Regions from separate parts of the Streptomyces sp. NPDC111802 genome, predicted to be linked through region 1. Evidence: riboswitches for the same ligand, from Rfam matches in the RefSeq annotation. Region 1 holds a riboswitch; each other region holds the start of a gene.
The links. A riboswitch is a leader RNA that binds a small molecule or an ion and turns the genes downstream of it on or off. The one in region 1 is predicted to bind cobalamin.
Positions count from the first base shown of each region.

Region 1 (4,882 bases):
CGGGCTGAGCAAGGCGAAGATGGTCAGCTGGATCCAGTCCTTCAGCAGCGAGGTGAAGCGGCTGACCGGCCGCCGCCCGGTGATCTACACGACCACCCACTGGTGGAACAACTGCACCGGCGCCAGCCACGCCTTCGCCTCGAACCACGCCCTGTGGATAGCGCGCTACGACTCCTCGACCGCGGGCTCGATGCCGGCCGGATGGCAGTTCTGGACCTTCTGGCAGTACGACAACGGCGGCAGCCTGCCGGGTGACCAAAATCTCTTCAACGGCTCCATGACCCAGCTGAGGAAGTTCGCTCGGGGCTACTAGCCCGGCGGCGCCTGGGCCGCGCGGCGACCGGAGAGCCGAAGGTCTCCTCTTCCGGCGCTCCCGGACACCATGCGGCCCACCCCAGTTCATCTCTCGTTCATCCAGGTTACTTACGTTCGTCCGGCCAATGACCTCGAACGATTGCCTGGGTAAATGGAAAACTTCTCGCTGATCCTCGCGATTGTGGTGGTGACCGCACTCGCGTTCGATTTCACGAACGGTTTTCACGACACCGCCAACGCGATGGCCACGACCATCTCGACCGGTGCGCTCAAGCCCAAGGTCGCGGTGGCCATGTCCGCCGTGCTGAACCTTGTCGGCGCCTTCCTCTCCGTGGAGGTCGCCAACACGATCTCCAAAGGTCTCGTCGACGAGACCGGTATACGTCCCGAGGTCATATTCGCCGCGTTGGTCGGAGCGATCCTCTGGAACCTGCTGACCTGGCTCGTGGGCCTGCCGTCCAGCTCCTCGCACGCCCTGATGGGCGGTCTGATCGGCGCCACCATCGCCTCGGCCGGCGTCGGCGCCGTCCACGGCGACGCGCTCGTCACCAAGGTGCTGATCCCGGCGATCGCCGCCCCGCTGGTCGCGGGCATCGCCGCGCTGCTGGCCACCCGTCTGACCTACTCCCTCGGCAGGAAGGCCGACGGCAAGGCCGCCGCCAAGGGCTACCGGAGCGGGCAGATCGCCTCCGCCGGCCTGGTCTCCCTCGCTCACGGCACCAACGACGCGCAGAAGACCATGGGCATCATCACCCTCGCCCTGGTCGCCGGCGGCGCCGTCGCCCCCGACTCCGACCCGCCCCTGTGGGTCATCCTCTCCGCGGGCCTGGCCATCGCGCTCGGCACCTACCTCGGCGGCTGGCGCATCATCCGCACCATGGGCAAGGGCCTGACCGACCTTCAGCCGCAGCAGGGCTTCGCCGCCCAGACCAGCGCGGCCACGGTCATCCTGGCCTCCTCCCACCTCGGCTTCTCCCTGTCCACCACGCACTCCGTCTCCGGTTCGGTGATGGGTGCCGGCCTCGGCCGCAAGGGCGGCGTCGTCCGCTGGTCGACGGCCACCCGGATGTTCGTCGCCTGGGGCCTGACCCTCCCGGCCGCCGCCCTGGTCGGCGCGCTCGCGGAGTACGTCACGGGCTTCGGCGCCTGGGGCACTGCCGTGGTCGCCGTCTTCCTGGTCGCCTCCAGCGCCGCGATCTGGAAGCTCTCCCGCCGCGAGGTCGTCGACCACACGAACGTCAACGAGGCGAGCGGCACGGACGAGTCGCCCGGCGTGGTCACCACCGCCATGGCCGCCGTGACCCCGCCCCCGGCGGGCCCGGCGCCCGAGGACCTGACGGCCACCATCCCGGCCCCGTCCACCGAGCCGGCGCCCTCGCAGGCCGGCGTCTGACGACCCCACCCAGTTACTCGGCTACCCCCAAGAAAGAAGAAGCATGAAGATCGACTGGGCGGCCCTCGGCTCCGTCTTCGGCGTCAGCCTCGTGGTCACGGTGGCCCTGGTGGGCCTGTTCACCCTCGGCATCGCGGGCCTGTCCCGCCAGGAGAAGGCCTCGGCCCAGGGCGGCTCGGCCGCTCTCGCGGTCACCGGTGCCTACACGTGCTTCGCGGCGTGCGCCGCGGCGGTGGCGTACGGCATCTATCTGATCGTGGCCTGACGCACAGCGCGCATCACCTGAAACACCCCAGGTGCGGGACGGACGACCGTCCCGCACCTCGCTGCTGTGTGGGCCTTCGCACACTCTCCCGTCGCAGGTCAACGGCAAGTTGACGGCCCTTCCAACCCCGTGGTGGACTGCCGGGGCCAAGTACGGCGGCAGAAGAGGAAGCCGGTGTGAATCCGGCGCGGTCCCGCCACTGTCACCGGGGTAGAAAGCCCCGGGAGCCAGGAACTCTCACCGCCGGTCTCGTCGAACCAGGGCGTGGACACCCTGAGTGAGGACATGACGCGATGCTCGCCTGCCGATCGACACGCAGTATTAGACCCACGTGTGACCCCGCGGTCGGCTGACCCCGATGCGAGCCGATCGCGTCTTCGCGTACGGCGCCGCCGCCGGACTTCTCGGTGATCTGCTGCTCGGCGATCCGCGCCGGGGGCATCCGGTCGCCGCGTTCGGGCGGGCCGCCGCCGCCGTGGAAAGAGTGCTGTGGCGCGACAACCGCACCCGGGGCGCGGTGCACACCGCCGTGTGCGCCGGTGGCGCCGTCGTCGCCGGAGCGCTCGCCGCGCGTGTCGTACGTACCTCTCCCGCCGCCTCCGTCGCGCTGACCGGCGCCGCCACCTGGGCGGTCGTCGGGGGGACTTCGCTGGCCCGGGAGGCCCGGTTCATCGGGCGTGCCCTGGAAGCGGGGGATGTCGACGGGGCGCGGGCGCGGCTGCCGCATCTGTGCGGGCGGGATCCGCAGGCGCTGGACGCGGACGGGATCGCGCGGGCGGTCGTGGAGTCCGTCGCCGAGAACACCTCCGACGCGGTGGTGGGGGCTCTGGTGTGGGGGGCCGTCGGCGGGGTTCCCGGCCTGCTCGGCTTCCGGGCCGTGAACACGCTCGACGCCATGGTGGGGCACAAGTCGGCCAAGTACCGCCGCTACGGATGGGCTTCGGCCCGGCTCGACGACCTGGTCGGCTGGCCCGGGGCACGGCTGACCGCCGTACTCGCCGCCGTCGCCGGGGGCGACCCCCGCGGGGCGCTACGGGCCTGGCGTGCCGACGCCGCCAAGCACCCGAGCCCCAACGCCGGGCCCGTCGAGGCCTCGTTCGCGGGGGCGCTCGGCGTTCGGCTCGGCGGCACCCTGTCGTACGGCGGGCGGGTCGAGCATCGGCCGGTGCTCAACGGGGAGACCGGCCGGGCCGTTCGGGCCACGGACATCGAGCGTGCCGTGCGTCTCTCGCAGCGTGTGAGCTGGCTCGCGCTCGGTGTGTGCGCCGGCGCGCGGCTCCTCAGGAAAGGGCGTACGTCATGACGGGCGGTGGACTTCTCGTCGCCGGCACCACCTCCGACGCCGGCAAGAGCGTCGTCACCGCCGGGATCTGCCGTTGGCTGGTGCGGCAGGGGGTGAAGGTGGCGCCGTTCAAGGCGCAGAACATGTCCCTCAACTCGTTCGTCACCAAAGAGGGTGCCGAGATCGGGCGTGCTCAGGCCATGCAGGCCCAGGCCTGTCGCGTCGAGCCGACCGCGCTGATGAATCCCGTGCTGCTCAAGCCCGGTGGTGAGCAGAGCAGTCAGGTCGTGCTGCTGGGCAAGCCGGTGGGCGAGCTGAGCGCACGCGGGTACCACGGCGGGCGGCAGCGGCAGTTGCTCGGGACCGTACTGGACTGTCTCGCCGAGTTGCGGGGCACGTATGACGCGGTGATCTGTGAGGGGGCCGGTTCTCCGGCGGAGATCAATCTGCGCCGGACCGACATCGTCAACATGGGCATCGCCCGCAATGCCGGGCTCCCGGTCCTCGTCGTCGGTGACATCGACCGCGGTGGTGTCTTCGCCTCCTTCTTCGGCACCGTCGCGCTGCTGTCCCGGGAGGACCAGGAACTCGTCGCCGGGTTCCTGGTGAACAAGTTCCGAGGGGACGTCAGCCTCCTGGAGCCCGGCCTCGACATGCTGCACGGGCTCACCGGGCGGCACACCTACGGCGTCCTCCCCTTCCGGCACGGCCTCGGCATCGACGAGGAGGACGGGCTTCGGGTCTCCCTGCGCGGGACGGTCCGGGAGTCGAACGTCGCCCCGCCCGTCGGGGAGGACGTGCTGCGGGTCGCCGTATGCGCGATTCCCCTGATGTCCAACTTCACCGACGTGGACGCGCTCGCCGCCGAACCCGGCGCCGTCGTGCGGTTCGTGGACCGGCCGGAGGAACTGGCCGACGCGGATCTGGTGGTGATCCCCGGCACCCGGGGGACCGTCCGCGCCCTGGAGTGGCTGCGGGAGCGGGGGCTGGCCGAGGCCCTGGTCCGCAGGTCCGCCGAGCAGCGGCCGATCCTCGGCGTCTGCGGCGGCTTCCAGCTCCTCGGCGAGCACATCGAGGACGACGTCGAGAGCCGGCGCGGGCATGTCGAAGGCCTGGGAGTACTGCCCGTCCGGGTGCGGTTCGCCCGGGAGAAGACCCTGACCCGGCCCGTCGGCGAGGCCCTCGGGGAGCCGGTCGAGGGATACGAGATCCACCACGGGGTCGCCGAGATCACGGGGGGCGAGCCCTTCCTGGACGGCTGCCGGGTCGGTCAGACCTGGGGCACGCACTGGCACGGCTCGCTGGAGTCGGACGGTTTCCGGCGGGCCTTCCTGCGCGAGGTGGCGGCCGCCGCGGGCCGCCGGTTCGTGCCGGCGCCGGACACCTCGTTCGCCGCGCTGCGCGAGGAGCAGCTCGACCGGCTCGGCGATCTGATCGAACAGCACGCGGACACCGACGCGCTCCGGCGGCTCATCGAGTCGGGCGCGCCGCAAGGACTGCCTTTCATTCCACCGGGAGCGCCCGCATGAGCACTGTGTTGTTGTTGTCGACCGCCGACACGGATCTGCTGGCGGCCCGCGCCGCCTCCGGTGCCGACTACCGGATCGGCAACCCGACCCGCGTGGAC
Region 1 is NZ_JBVKCZ010000039.1:55,777-60,658, forward strand. It holds gene ACZ7NC_RS33995 (lysozyme) at 1-313, shown strand, start outside; gene ACZ7NC_RS34000 (inorganic phosphate transporter) at 467-1,708, shown strand; gene ACZ7NC_RS34005 (hypothetical protein) at 1,752-1,973, shown strand; cobalamin riboswitch at 2,090-2,229, shown strand; gene ACZ7NC_RS34010 (cobalamin biosynthesis protein) at 2,332-3,276, shown strand; gene ACZ7NC_RS34015 (cobyric acid synthase) at 3,273-4,784, shown strand; gene cobN (cobaltochelatase subunit CobN) at 4,781-4,882, shown strand, end outside.

Region 2 (4,882 bases), on a different contig from region 1:
CCGGCCAGGTCAGCTCGACGCCGTAGTGGTCGGGGTGCAGGACACCCTTGGCGGTACGGGTCTTCTCCCAGGCCGGTAGCGGGCCGCTCCGCTCGGCGAGGTCGGCGGAGGCTTCGTACGCGGCGAGCATGATGCGCTCGGCGATACGGGTGGAGAGCGCCTTGGCCTCCGGCGAGTCGAAGGGGAGGCGCAGCTTGAAGAAGACGTCCTGGAGGCCCATCGCGCCCAGGCCCACCGGCCGCCACTTGGCGTTCGAACGGCCCGCCTGCTCGGTCGGGTAGAAGTTGATGTCGACGACGCGGTCGAGGAACGTGACGGCCGTGTGGACGGTGGCGTCCAGCCGCTCCCAGTCGATGTCGCCGGTCGTCGTGTCGACGAACGCGCCGAGGTTGACGGACCCCAGGTTGCAGACGGCCGTCTCCCCGTCGTCGGTGACCTCCAGGATCTCCGTGCAGAGGTTGGAGGAGTGGACGACATGGCCCGGCAGGGCGGTCTGGTTGGCGGTGCGGTTGGCGGCGTCCTTGAAGGTCATCCAGCCGTTGCCGGTCTGCGCGAGGGTGCGCATCATGCGGCCGTAGAGGTCGCGGGCGGGGATGGTCTTCTTGGCGAGCCCCGCGGCCTCCGCCTTGCGGTAGGCGGCGTCGAACTCCTCGCCCCACAGGTCGACCAGCTCGGGCACGTCGGCGGGGGAGAAGAGGCTCCACGGCTCGTCGGCGTTGACCCGGCGCATGAACTCGTCCGGGATCCAGTGCGCGAGGTTCAGGTTGTGCGTACGGCGGGCGTCCTCACCGGTGTTGTCGCGCAGCTCCAGGAACTCCTCGATGTCGGAGTGCCAGGTCTCCAGGTAGACCGCGGCGGCACCCTTGCGCCGGCCGCCCTGGTTCACGGCGGCGACGGAGGCGTCGAGCGTCTTCAGGAACGGGACGATGCCGTTGGAGTGGCCGTTGGTGCCGCGGATCAGCGAACCGCGGCTGCGGATGCGGGAGTACGCGATGCCGATGCCGCCGGCGTGCTTCGAGAGGCGGGCGACCTGGTGGTAGCGGTCGTAGATGGAGTCCAGCTCGTCGAGCGGGGAGTCGAGGAGGTAGCAGGACGACATCTGGGGGTGGCGGGTGCCGGAGTTGAAGAGTGTGGGGGAGGAGGGGAGGTAGTCAAGGCGGCTCATGAGCCCGTAGAGCGCGGCGACTTCGTCCAGTGCGCGGGTGGTGTCGTCCTCGGCGAGACCGGCGGCGACGCGCAGCATGAAGTGCTGGGGCGTCTCGATGACCTTGCGGGTGATGGGGTGCCGGAGCAGATAGCGGCTGTGCAGGGTGCGCAGGCCGAAGTAGCCGAAGCGGTCGTCGGCGCCGGTGTCGATGAGCGCGTCGAGACGGGCCGCGTGGATCCGCGCGAAGTCGGCGGTCCGGTCGGCGATGAGGCCCTCGCGGTGCCCGACCGCGACCGACTCGGTGAAGGACGTGACGCCCTGCGAGGCGGCCTCGGCGGCGATGGAGACGGTCAGCAGCCGGGCGGCGAGCCTGCTGTAGGCGGGGTCCTCGGAAATGAGACCGGCCGCCGCCTCGGTGGCCAGCTCGCGCAGCTCCGAGTCGTCCGCGCGGGCGGACCGGCCGCGCAGCGCGGCGGCGGCGACCCGGCCGGGGTCGGCGTCGGGGAGGTCGGCGGTCAGCTCGGTGAGGGTCCGCAGCAGTGCGGTTCCCGGACCGTCGATGTCCTGGATCGCTGAGGCCGGTTCGGCTGGCGCGATGGTCACGTGGGGCTCTCCCTCGCTCGGCACGGGGCCTTGCGGAGGGCAGGGGGCAGCTCACGAGCGCACGGGGCGTCGCGTCCACCAGCCCATTCCACGAGGCCCGGACGTCATGGCACCCGGACCGGGTGGTCGGGTGCGCTGTCGGCAGGTCCTCGGACTGAACCAGGCGTGCAAAAGCACGCATGTACACCGTTGCGGGACAGTTCCGGATTCGCACCGGATTCCCCTGCGGCGACAGCGAGGACGAGCATACATCTTGTGCTCGCCTGCCACGCCACCCCCAGATGTTGTGTCGCGGTGGTTTCAGAGCGTCAACTCGTAGGTGAGAAGAGTGATGTCGTCGAGGTGCGGAATCGGGTTCCAGTCCCGCGCGGGTGTGCGGACGAAGCCCAGACGTTCGTAGATGCGGTGGGCGCCGTGCATGGTGCGCTGGGTCGACAGGACGATCCGTACGCAGCCCTCCGCGGTCCGTGCGCGGTCGACGCAGGCACGCACGAGGGCCTCGCCTGCGCCGCGGCCGCGAGCCGAGCGATCGATGGCGAGCATCCGGATCTCCGCCTCTCCGGGACGGGCGATGTCGGCCATCGGCCCGCCGTCCGGCACGAAGGTCACGCCGCCCAGCAGCCGGCCGTCCTCGACAGCCACCAGCACCTCCGCGGCGGCCGCACGCTTGGCCACGTCCTTGAGCTCACCGAGGTATTCATCACTCTCGCCGAAGTCGAGCAGGCCGTCCTGGAGATAGGCCTGGGCGGTGATCTCGCCGAGCGCCTCGTACTCGCCGGGATCCGCCTGCCGGATCACGATGTCCATACGGCCGAGTCTGCCGGACCGGTACGGCGGCGGCCTCGGGTTTTCGCCGAGAGCCGCCGGGTTGCGGGGAGTTCCCGGAGTGCTTCCATGGAGGTAGGTGTCGGCGCCCGCGGTCCTCCGTTTCGAGAGCCTTGTTCGGAAGGAGACCCACGATGACGAGGGTCGTCCGTCACCCGCCCGGCAAGGAGCGGCCTCGCGACGCGCCGATGGCGACACTGGCTCCGAGACGGGCAGGCAGCTGGGCCAAGCGTGGATTCGTGGGCCACTGGCACAGGCTGACGATCCGTCTGGAGGCCCGCCGCGGCGCCACCCGCCCCAAGAAATGGCGCCGATGGCTCTCCTACACCAACGTCACCCGGGCCATCTGGGTGGTCGCCGCGCTCGCGCTGCTCGCCTGGGCCGTGCAGGGCCTGTACATCGTGATCACGAGTTCCACGACCGGCTTCGAGCAGTGGCGGCAGGACAGCAAGGGGTTCGACGCCGTCATGCGCTTCGTCGGCCCGGTGCTCGCGGCGTCGATCGCCGCCACGCTCTTTCTGTTCTGGTGGTACCGGTGGACCAAGCGGCGCTATCTCGCGAAGGCACAGGACGACCCCTACCGACTGGTGCTCACCGCCGGCCCGGACGCCGCCGAGATCGTGGGCCGGGAGGAGATCGCCCAGGTCATCGCCGAACGGCTGCGGGAGCGCGACACACGCAGGCCCTATCTGCTGGTCGGCGGCGTCGGCGTGGGCAAAACCGCCGTCCTGGTACGGCTCACCGAACTGCTGGCCGAGCAGAACGCCGTGCCCGTGCCGATCCGGTTGCGGGACGCGACCGGTGACCTGAACTTCGAACGCATGGCCAGTCAGCGCTTCGCCGACGAGGCACCCCGAGGCATCCTCGCGCGCGGCAAGACCGAGCGGGTCTGGCAGCAACTGCTCGCCGACGACAAGCCGGTCGTCATCGCCGACGGACTGGAGGAGGCTCTGCTCGGCGACGGCCTCCAGCAGAACCGGGACAACATCATCCGGCGGGCCATCGAGCGCGCGCACGAGGAGAAGCTGCCCCTCGTCATCGCCTCCCGGCCGCACAGCCCGCTGGAGAGCACCCCGGCCGCGATCGTGGAGCTGGAACCACTCAGCGAGGAGGAGGCCCTGCGCTTCGTCCAAGCGCGTGTCCCGGAGACGGACGAGCGCCGCGTGGACTGGATCGTGGAGACGGCGGAGGTGACCGAGTCACCCGTCTATCTGCAGATAGCCCGCGAACTGCACCGCCACGGAGCCCTGGAGCACGATCGGCCGGAAGACGACCCGCAGCACATGAGCACCCGCAGCCGTGACCGCGGCACGCTGCGGCTCTGGCTCCTGGAGACCTGGGACGAGGCCCTGTGCGAGGGCCGGCTGCGCCCGGACGTCGCGCTGACCCGGCAGGAGCGCCGCGACACCCTCGAAGTGGTCTCCGCGCTGGCCTGTGTAGGACTGCTGCAGGACAAGCTGGAGGTCGGCTTCGGGGAACTGCTCGACACGGACGTCCATCCCGGTCCGGTGCGGCGGGCGCGGGCCCGGGCCGAGCACCTGTGGAGCAGCGGACGCGGCTTCGACCGGTACGGCAGGCGAGGCAACGTCTTCTCCGAGTGGCACCGGCAACAGATCTGGGACGTGCTCTGCGGGCGGCTCGGCCATGAGGAGACGAGGCGGCTGCGCCGGGCGAACATGGACCAGTGCCGTGCCGCCCTCGCCCGGATCGCGCGCAACGCGGACAAGCTCGGACTGGTGGAGGGCTTCGAACGGAGGGTCCGTTTCCCGCACAGCATCATCCAGGCCTACTTCGGCTACCGCGTCCTGAACCACCTGGGCGAGCGGGGTACCGGAGAACTCGTCGAACAGGCGCTGCAGCCGCCCGGCCCCAGCCGCGAACTGCTCATGGCCCTGGTGCTGTTGTCGCGTCGGCAGGCGGCGATGCTCAGGGCCCCGAAGGACGGTGTCCGGGCCGAGGTGAAGACGGAGATCGACGAGCTGCTCCGCCGGTCACCCGTGCGCGGGCACACCCTGGCCCACCGGCTCTGCACGGCCGCGCGCCGCCGTACCGACGACCCCAAGGCCGTCGATCTCTACGCGGCGGCCGTGGAGATCGAGAGCGCGGAGGTGGCGCCGAGGCTGCTGGACGACATCCTTGACGAAGTGTGCAAGAGGTGGCCCGGTTTCAAGGGGGACCGGCGCACCCTCGACGACGCCAAACTGAGGCTGCTGAGGCAACTCGGAGCCGCACTGCGGAGCGTCTCCACCAGGATCGACACCACTCCGCTCTACGAGCGCCTCGTCGAGATCGGCGTGAAGGAACCCT
Region 2 is NZ_JBVKCZ010000008.1:107,726-112,607, reverse strand. It holds gene ACZ7NC_RS10950 (ribonucleoside-diphosphate reductase subunit alpha) at 1-1,750, opposite strand, end outside; cobalamin riboswitch at 1,874-1,998, opposite strand; gene ACZ7NC_RS10945 (GNAT family N-acetyltransferase) at 2,051-2,557, opposite strand; gene ACZ7NC_RS10940 (NACHT domain-containing protein) at 2,710-4,882, shown strand, end outside.
Region 2: linked by a shared signal. The riboswitch ahead of ACZ7NC_RS10950 (ribonucleoside-diphosphate reductase subunit alpha) and the one ahead of ACZ7NC_RS34010 (cobalamin biosynthesis protein) in region 1 are both predicted to bind cobalamin.

Region 3 (4,882 bases), on a different contig from region 1:
GGCCCCTCCCCCGTGAACTCCTCCAGCACGCACCACACTTCACCGAGGTCGAGTCGCAACTGCGGTTCCACCCAGCGCAGTCCGCCGCCCGTGTCGGACACGGGAGTCAGCGGACGGGGTTCGCCGCCCTCCTCGTACCGGTACAGCCGCTGATCGGCGAAGTCGACGAAGACGACGAGCGGCCTGCCGTCGGCCATCGCGCCCGCCCACGGCTGCCCGCCGTACTCGACGACCCGGCTGCGCACGTTCCACGGTTCGGACAGCACCGACTCCTCGGTGCCGTCGGCGCGTCGCCGTACCAGCGTGCGCCGCCCGCCCTCCGTGGGCCGTGGCTCGATCCACCACGCCTCGTCACCGACGAAGCCCACGTACTCGGGCCGCCCGTCGTGCGCCGCGGCGACGGCGGCGTCGATGGGCGAGGGCCAGGAACCGTACGCCAGCGTCCGCACTGTCTCCCCTACTTCGTCTAGGCCGTGCGCAGAAAGCGGTCGAGTACCCGCACACCGAAGTGCAGCGCCTCGACCGGCACCCGTTCGTCGACGCCGTGGAACATGGCCCCGTAGTCGTAGCCCTCCGGCAGCCGCAGCGGCGAGAAGCCGTAGCCGGTGATGCCGAGCCGCGAGAACTGCTTGGCGTCCGTGCCGCCGGGCATGCAGTACGGCACCACGTGGCCCTCGGGCGCGAACTCCTCGACGGCGGCGCGCATACGGGCGTAGGTCGGCGAGTCGACCGGCGACTGGAGGGCCACCTCGTGGTGGTGGAACTCCCAGTCCACGTCCGGGCCGGTGAGTTCGTCGACGGTCGCGCGGAACTCGTCCTCGAAGCCGGGGAGATACCGGCCGTCGACGTAGGCCACCGCCTCCCCCGGGATCACATTGACCTTGTAACCGGCGTCCAGCATGGTCGGGTTGGCGCTGTTGCGGACGGTGCCCTCCACCAGCTTGGCGGCCGGGCCGAGCTTCGCCAGCAGTGCGTCCACGTCGGCCAGGTCGGCGTCGAGGCCGTACAGCGCGGCGAGTTCGGTGAGGGCGGCGCGGACCGTCGGGGTCAGGCGGATCGGCCACTCGTGGGCGCCGATGCGGGTGACGGCGGCGGCGAGGCGGGTCACCGCGTTCTCCCGGTTGGGCTGGGAGCCGTGCGCGGCCCGGCCGCGTGCCGTGAGCTTGAGCCAGCCGGTGCCGCGCTCCCCGGCCGCGAGCGGGTAGATCTGCCGGCCGCCGCCGTCGTGGACGGTGAACGCGCCCGACTCGCTGATCCCCTCGGTGCAGCCCTCGAACAGCCCGGCGTGCCGGTCCGCGAGGAAGCCGGAGCCGTCCTCGGCGCTCGCCTCCTCGTCCGCGGTGAATGCGATCACAACGTCCCGGCGGGGCCGTACGCCCTCCCGCGCCCAGGCCCGGACGACGGCGAGGATCATCGCGTCCATGTTCTTCATGTCGACCGCGCCCCGGCCCCACACGACCCCGTCGCGGATCTCCCCGGAGAACGGGTGCACGCTCCACTCGTCGGCCTGCGCGGGCACCACGTCCAGATGACCATGGACGAGCAGCGCGGCCGCCGAGGGGTCGCTGCCCTCGATGCGGGCGACGACGTTCGTGCGGCCCTTGACGCGCTCCAGCAGGGTGGGCTCCAGGCCCGCCTCGGCCAGCCGCGCGGCGGCGTACTCGGCGGCGGGCCGCTCCTGGCAGTCCCCGCCCCCGCGATTGGTCGTGTCGATGCGGATGAGGTCGGAGGTGAACGTCACGACCTCGTCCAGCGCCTGCCCGTCAGCCATACTGCTCCTCCACCGCGGCCGAGACGATCGTGGTGACCGCCTTGAAGGTACGGATTCCCTCGTACATACGCTCGCTGGTGTACGCCACCTTTCGTTCGCCGATACGTTCGACGCCCGGGACGACGGTGGCGGCCATCGCGAGGTGCTCCGCGTCGAACTCGACGGCGACGGTGAACGGGCCGCCGCTCACCGGCTGCTGACGGACCGCCAGCGCGGCCGCCTCCTTCGCCGCCGCGCGGATGTCGGCGGCGGTCCTGGCCGGTGTACGGCACACGGCGGCGTACCGCGAGACGTGGTCCTTGACGGCGACCTTCAGCGCCTCGGGCGCGTACCCGAGCGCGTCCTCGCAGGCCACGTCGTCGCCGGTGACGAGCACGACGGGCACGCCGTACTCGGCGACGACGTGCGCGTTCAGCAGCCCCTCGCTCGCCCGTACGTCGTTCAGCCACACCCCGGTGATGGAGTTGGCGAGGTAGGTGTGCGCGAGGACGCCCTCCATGCCGGCGCCCGCGTGGTAGCCGACGAAGGCGATGCCGTCCACGTCGCCGTGCTGAACGCCCTCGACCATGGACAGCGACTTGTGCCGGCCGGTGAGCATCTCGGCCCGCTCGTCGAGCCGTTCGAGCAGCAGATTGCGCATGGACCAGTGCGCCTCATTGATGACGACGTCGTCGGCGCCGCCGTCGAAGAATCCCAGCACCGCGGCATTGACGTCCGAGGTGAACATCCCCCGGCACCGCTCCCACTGCGGGGTCCCGGGCAGCACGTCGCCCGGCCAGGTCACACCGGTGGCGCCCTCCATGTCGGCACTGATGAGGATCTTCATGCTCCGTCACGTTACGCGCCCGCGCGAGAACCCGCCACGAAGCGGACGAACGCCGCTTTCACGCCCCCTGGGCCCGCTTGTCAGCCACCGTGTGCGGGCACTACTGTCACGACGCCTTGGTGAACGGGAAATCCGGTGTGATGCCGGTGCGGCCCTCGCCACTGTGAATCGGGAAGTCCGGCTCCGGCCCTCATGGGCAGCCACTGGGTTCTTCGGAACCCGGGAAGGCGGAGCACGGGCGTGTGGTACCCGTCAGCCAGGAGACCGGCCAAGGCGCGTCAACCATCCACGAGGTGCTGGAGAGGGTCTGCTGAGCCATGCACATAGCCGAGGGTTTCCTGCCTCCGGCGCACGCGGTCGCCTGGGGCGTCGCGTCCGCGCCGTTCGTCGTACACGGAGTCCGTTCACTCACCCGTGAGGTCAGGGAGCACCCCGAGAGCACACTGCTCCTCGGCGCCTCCGGAGCCTTCACCTTCGTCCTGTCCGCGCTGAAGCTGCCCTCGGTGACCGGCAGCTGCTCGCATCCCACCGGTACCGGGCTCGGCGCCATCCTGTTCCGGCCGCCGATCATGGCGGTGCTCGGCACCATCACCCTGCTGTTCCAGGCGCTGCTGCTGGCGCACGGCGGCCTGACCACGCTCGGCGCCAACGTCTTCTCGATGGCGATCGTCGGGCCCTGGGCCGGGTACGCGATCTACAAGCTGCTGCGGCGCTTCGACGTGCCGCTGATGGTCGCCGTGTTCTTCGGGGCGTTCGTCGCCGACCTGTCCACCTACTGCGTGACCAGCGTCCAGCTGGCGCTCGCCTTCCCCGACCCGAGCAGCGGATTCCTGGGCGCGCTCGGCAAGTTCGGCTCCATCTTCGCCGTCACCCAGATCCCGCTCGCGGTGAGCGAGGGCCTGCTCACGGTGCTTGTGATGCGGCTGCTGGTGCAGTCCAGCAAGGGCGAACTGACCCGGCTCGGCGTGCTCGTCGCCGGCGAGCGGTCCCGGACCGAGACCGAGGCGGTGGCGTGATGAAGAAGAACACGAAGATCAACCTGTTGCTGCTGCTCGTCGTGGCCGCGCTCGCCGTGCTGCCGCTCGCGCTCGGCCTCGGCGACCACAAGGAGGAGCCGTTCACGGGCTCCGACGGCGAGGCCGAGTCGGCGATCACCGAGATCGAGCCGGACTACAAGCCGTGGTTCTCGCCGCTCTACGAGCCGCCGTCCGGCGAGATCGAGTCGGCCCTGTTCTCGCTCCAGGCGGCTCTCGGCGCCGGTGTGCTCGCCTACTACTTCGGTCTGCACCGGGGCCGGAAGCAGGGTGAGCGGCGGGCGCTGGAGCGGGAGCCCACCGCCGGGGAGCCCAGCGCCGAGGAACCGAAGGCCGGCAAGGTCTGACGCGTGCTGCCGATCGACGCGGCAGCGCACAGCAGTCGCTGGCGCCGCCGTCATCCCGTGGACAAGGCCGTGCTCGGACTCGGCCTCACCGTGCTCGCGATCTCGCTGCCGCCCTGGCCGGGCGCCGCGCTGGTCCTGGTCACCGCGCTCACCGTGCTGCTGGGGCCGGCGGGCGTGCCCGCGCGGCGGCTGTGGCGCGCCTATCGCGTGCCGCTCGGTTTCTGTGTGACCGGCGCGGTCACGCTGCTGGTCCAAGTGGGCGGCCCGGAGGGCTTCGTGTCCCTCGCCGACGACGGGGGGCGGCGCGCCGGGGAACTGCTGCTGCGCACCTCGGCCGCCTCCCTCGGCGTGCTGCTGTTCGCCTTCACCACGCCGATGTCCGATCTGCTGCCCCGCCTGGTGAAGGCCGGGGTGCCCGCGCCGGTCGTCGACGTCGCCCTGGTCACGTACCGCATGAGCTTCCTGCTCCTGGACTCCGTGCGGCGCGTCCGGGACGCCCAGGCCGCCCGGCTCGGCCACACCAGTCGGGCCGCGGAGTGGCGCTCGCTCTCCGGGCTCGGCGCCACCGCGTTCGTGCGGGCCTTCGACCGGGCGACCCGGCTCCAGGCCGGGCTCGCCGGGCGCGGCTACGACGGCACGCTGCGCGTCCTGGTGCCCCAGGCCCGGATCTCCGTCCGCTTCACGGCCGCGAGTTGCGCACTGCTCGCAGCGCTGGCCGCCCTCACCCTCGTACTGGAGAAGGCCCTGCCATGAGCGAGCCCACCGCCCTGGTCGCCCTGCGGGGCGCGTCCTATGCCTACGAGGACGGCCCCGTCGTGCTCAGCGGCCTCGACTTCGACGTGTGTGAGGGGCGCGCGCTCGCGCTGCTGGGCCGCAACGGCAGCGGCAAGACCACGCTGATGCG
Region 3 is NZ_JBVKCZ010000003.1:323,617-328,498, forward strand. It holds gene ACZ7NC_RS04780 (prolyl oligopeptidase family serine peptidase) at 1-449, opposite strand, end outside; gene ACZ7NC_RS04785 (M20/M25/M40 family metallo-hydrolase) at 467-1,771, opposite strand; gene ACZ7NC_RS04790 (M55 family metallopeptidase) at 1,764-2,597, opposite strand; cobalamin riboswitch at 2,698-2,884, shown strand; gene ACZ7NC_RS04795 (energy-coupling factor ABC transporter permease) at 2,915-3,613, shown strand; gene ACZ7NC_RS04800 (energy-coupling factor ABC transporter substrate-binding protein) at 3,613-3,978, shown strand; gene cbiQ (cobalt ECF transporter T component CbiQ) at 3,982-4,731, shown strand; gene ACZ7NC_RS04810 (ATP-binding cassette domain-containing protein) at 4,728-4,882, shown strand, end outside.
Region 3: linked by a shared signal. The riboswitch ahead of ACZ7NC_RS04795 (energy-coupling factor ABC transporter permease) and the one ahead of ACZ7NC_RS34010 (cobalamin biosynthesis protein) in region 1 are both predicted to bind cobalamin.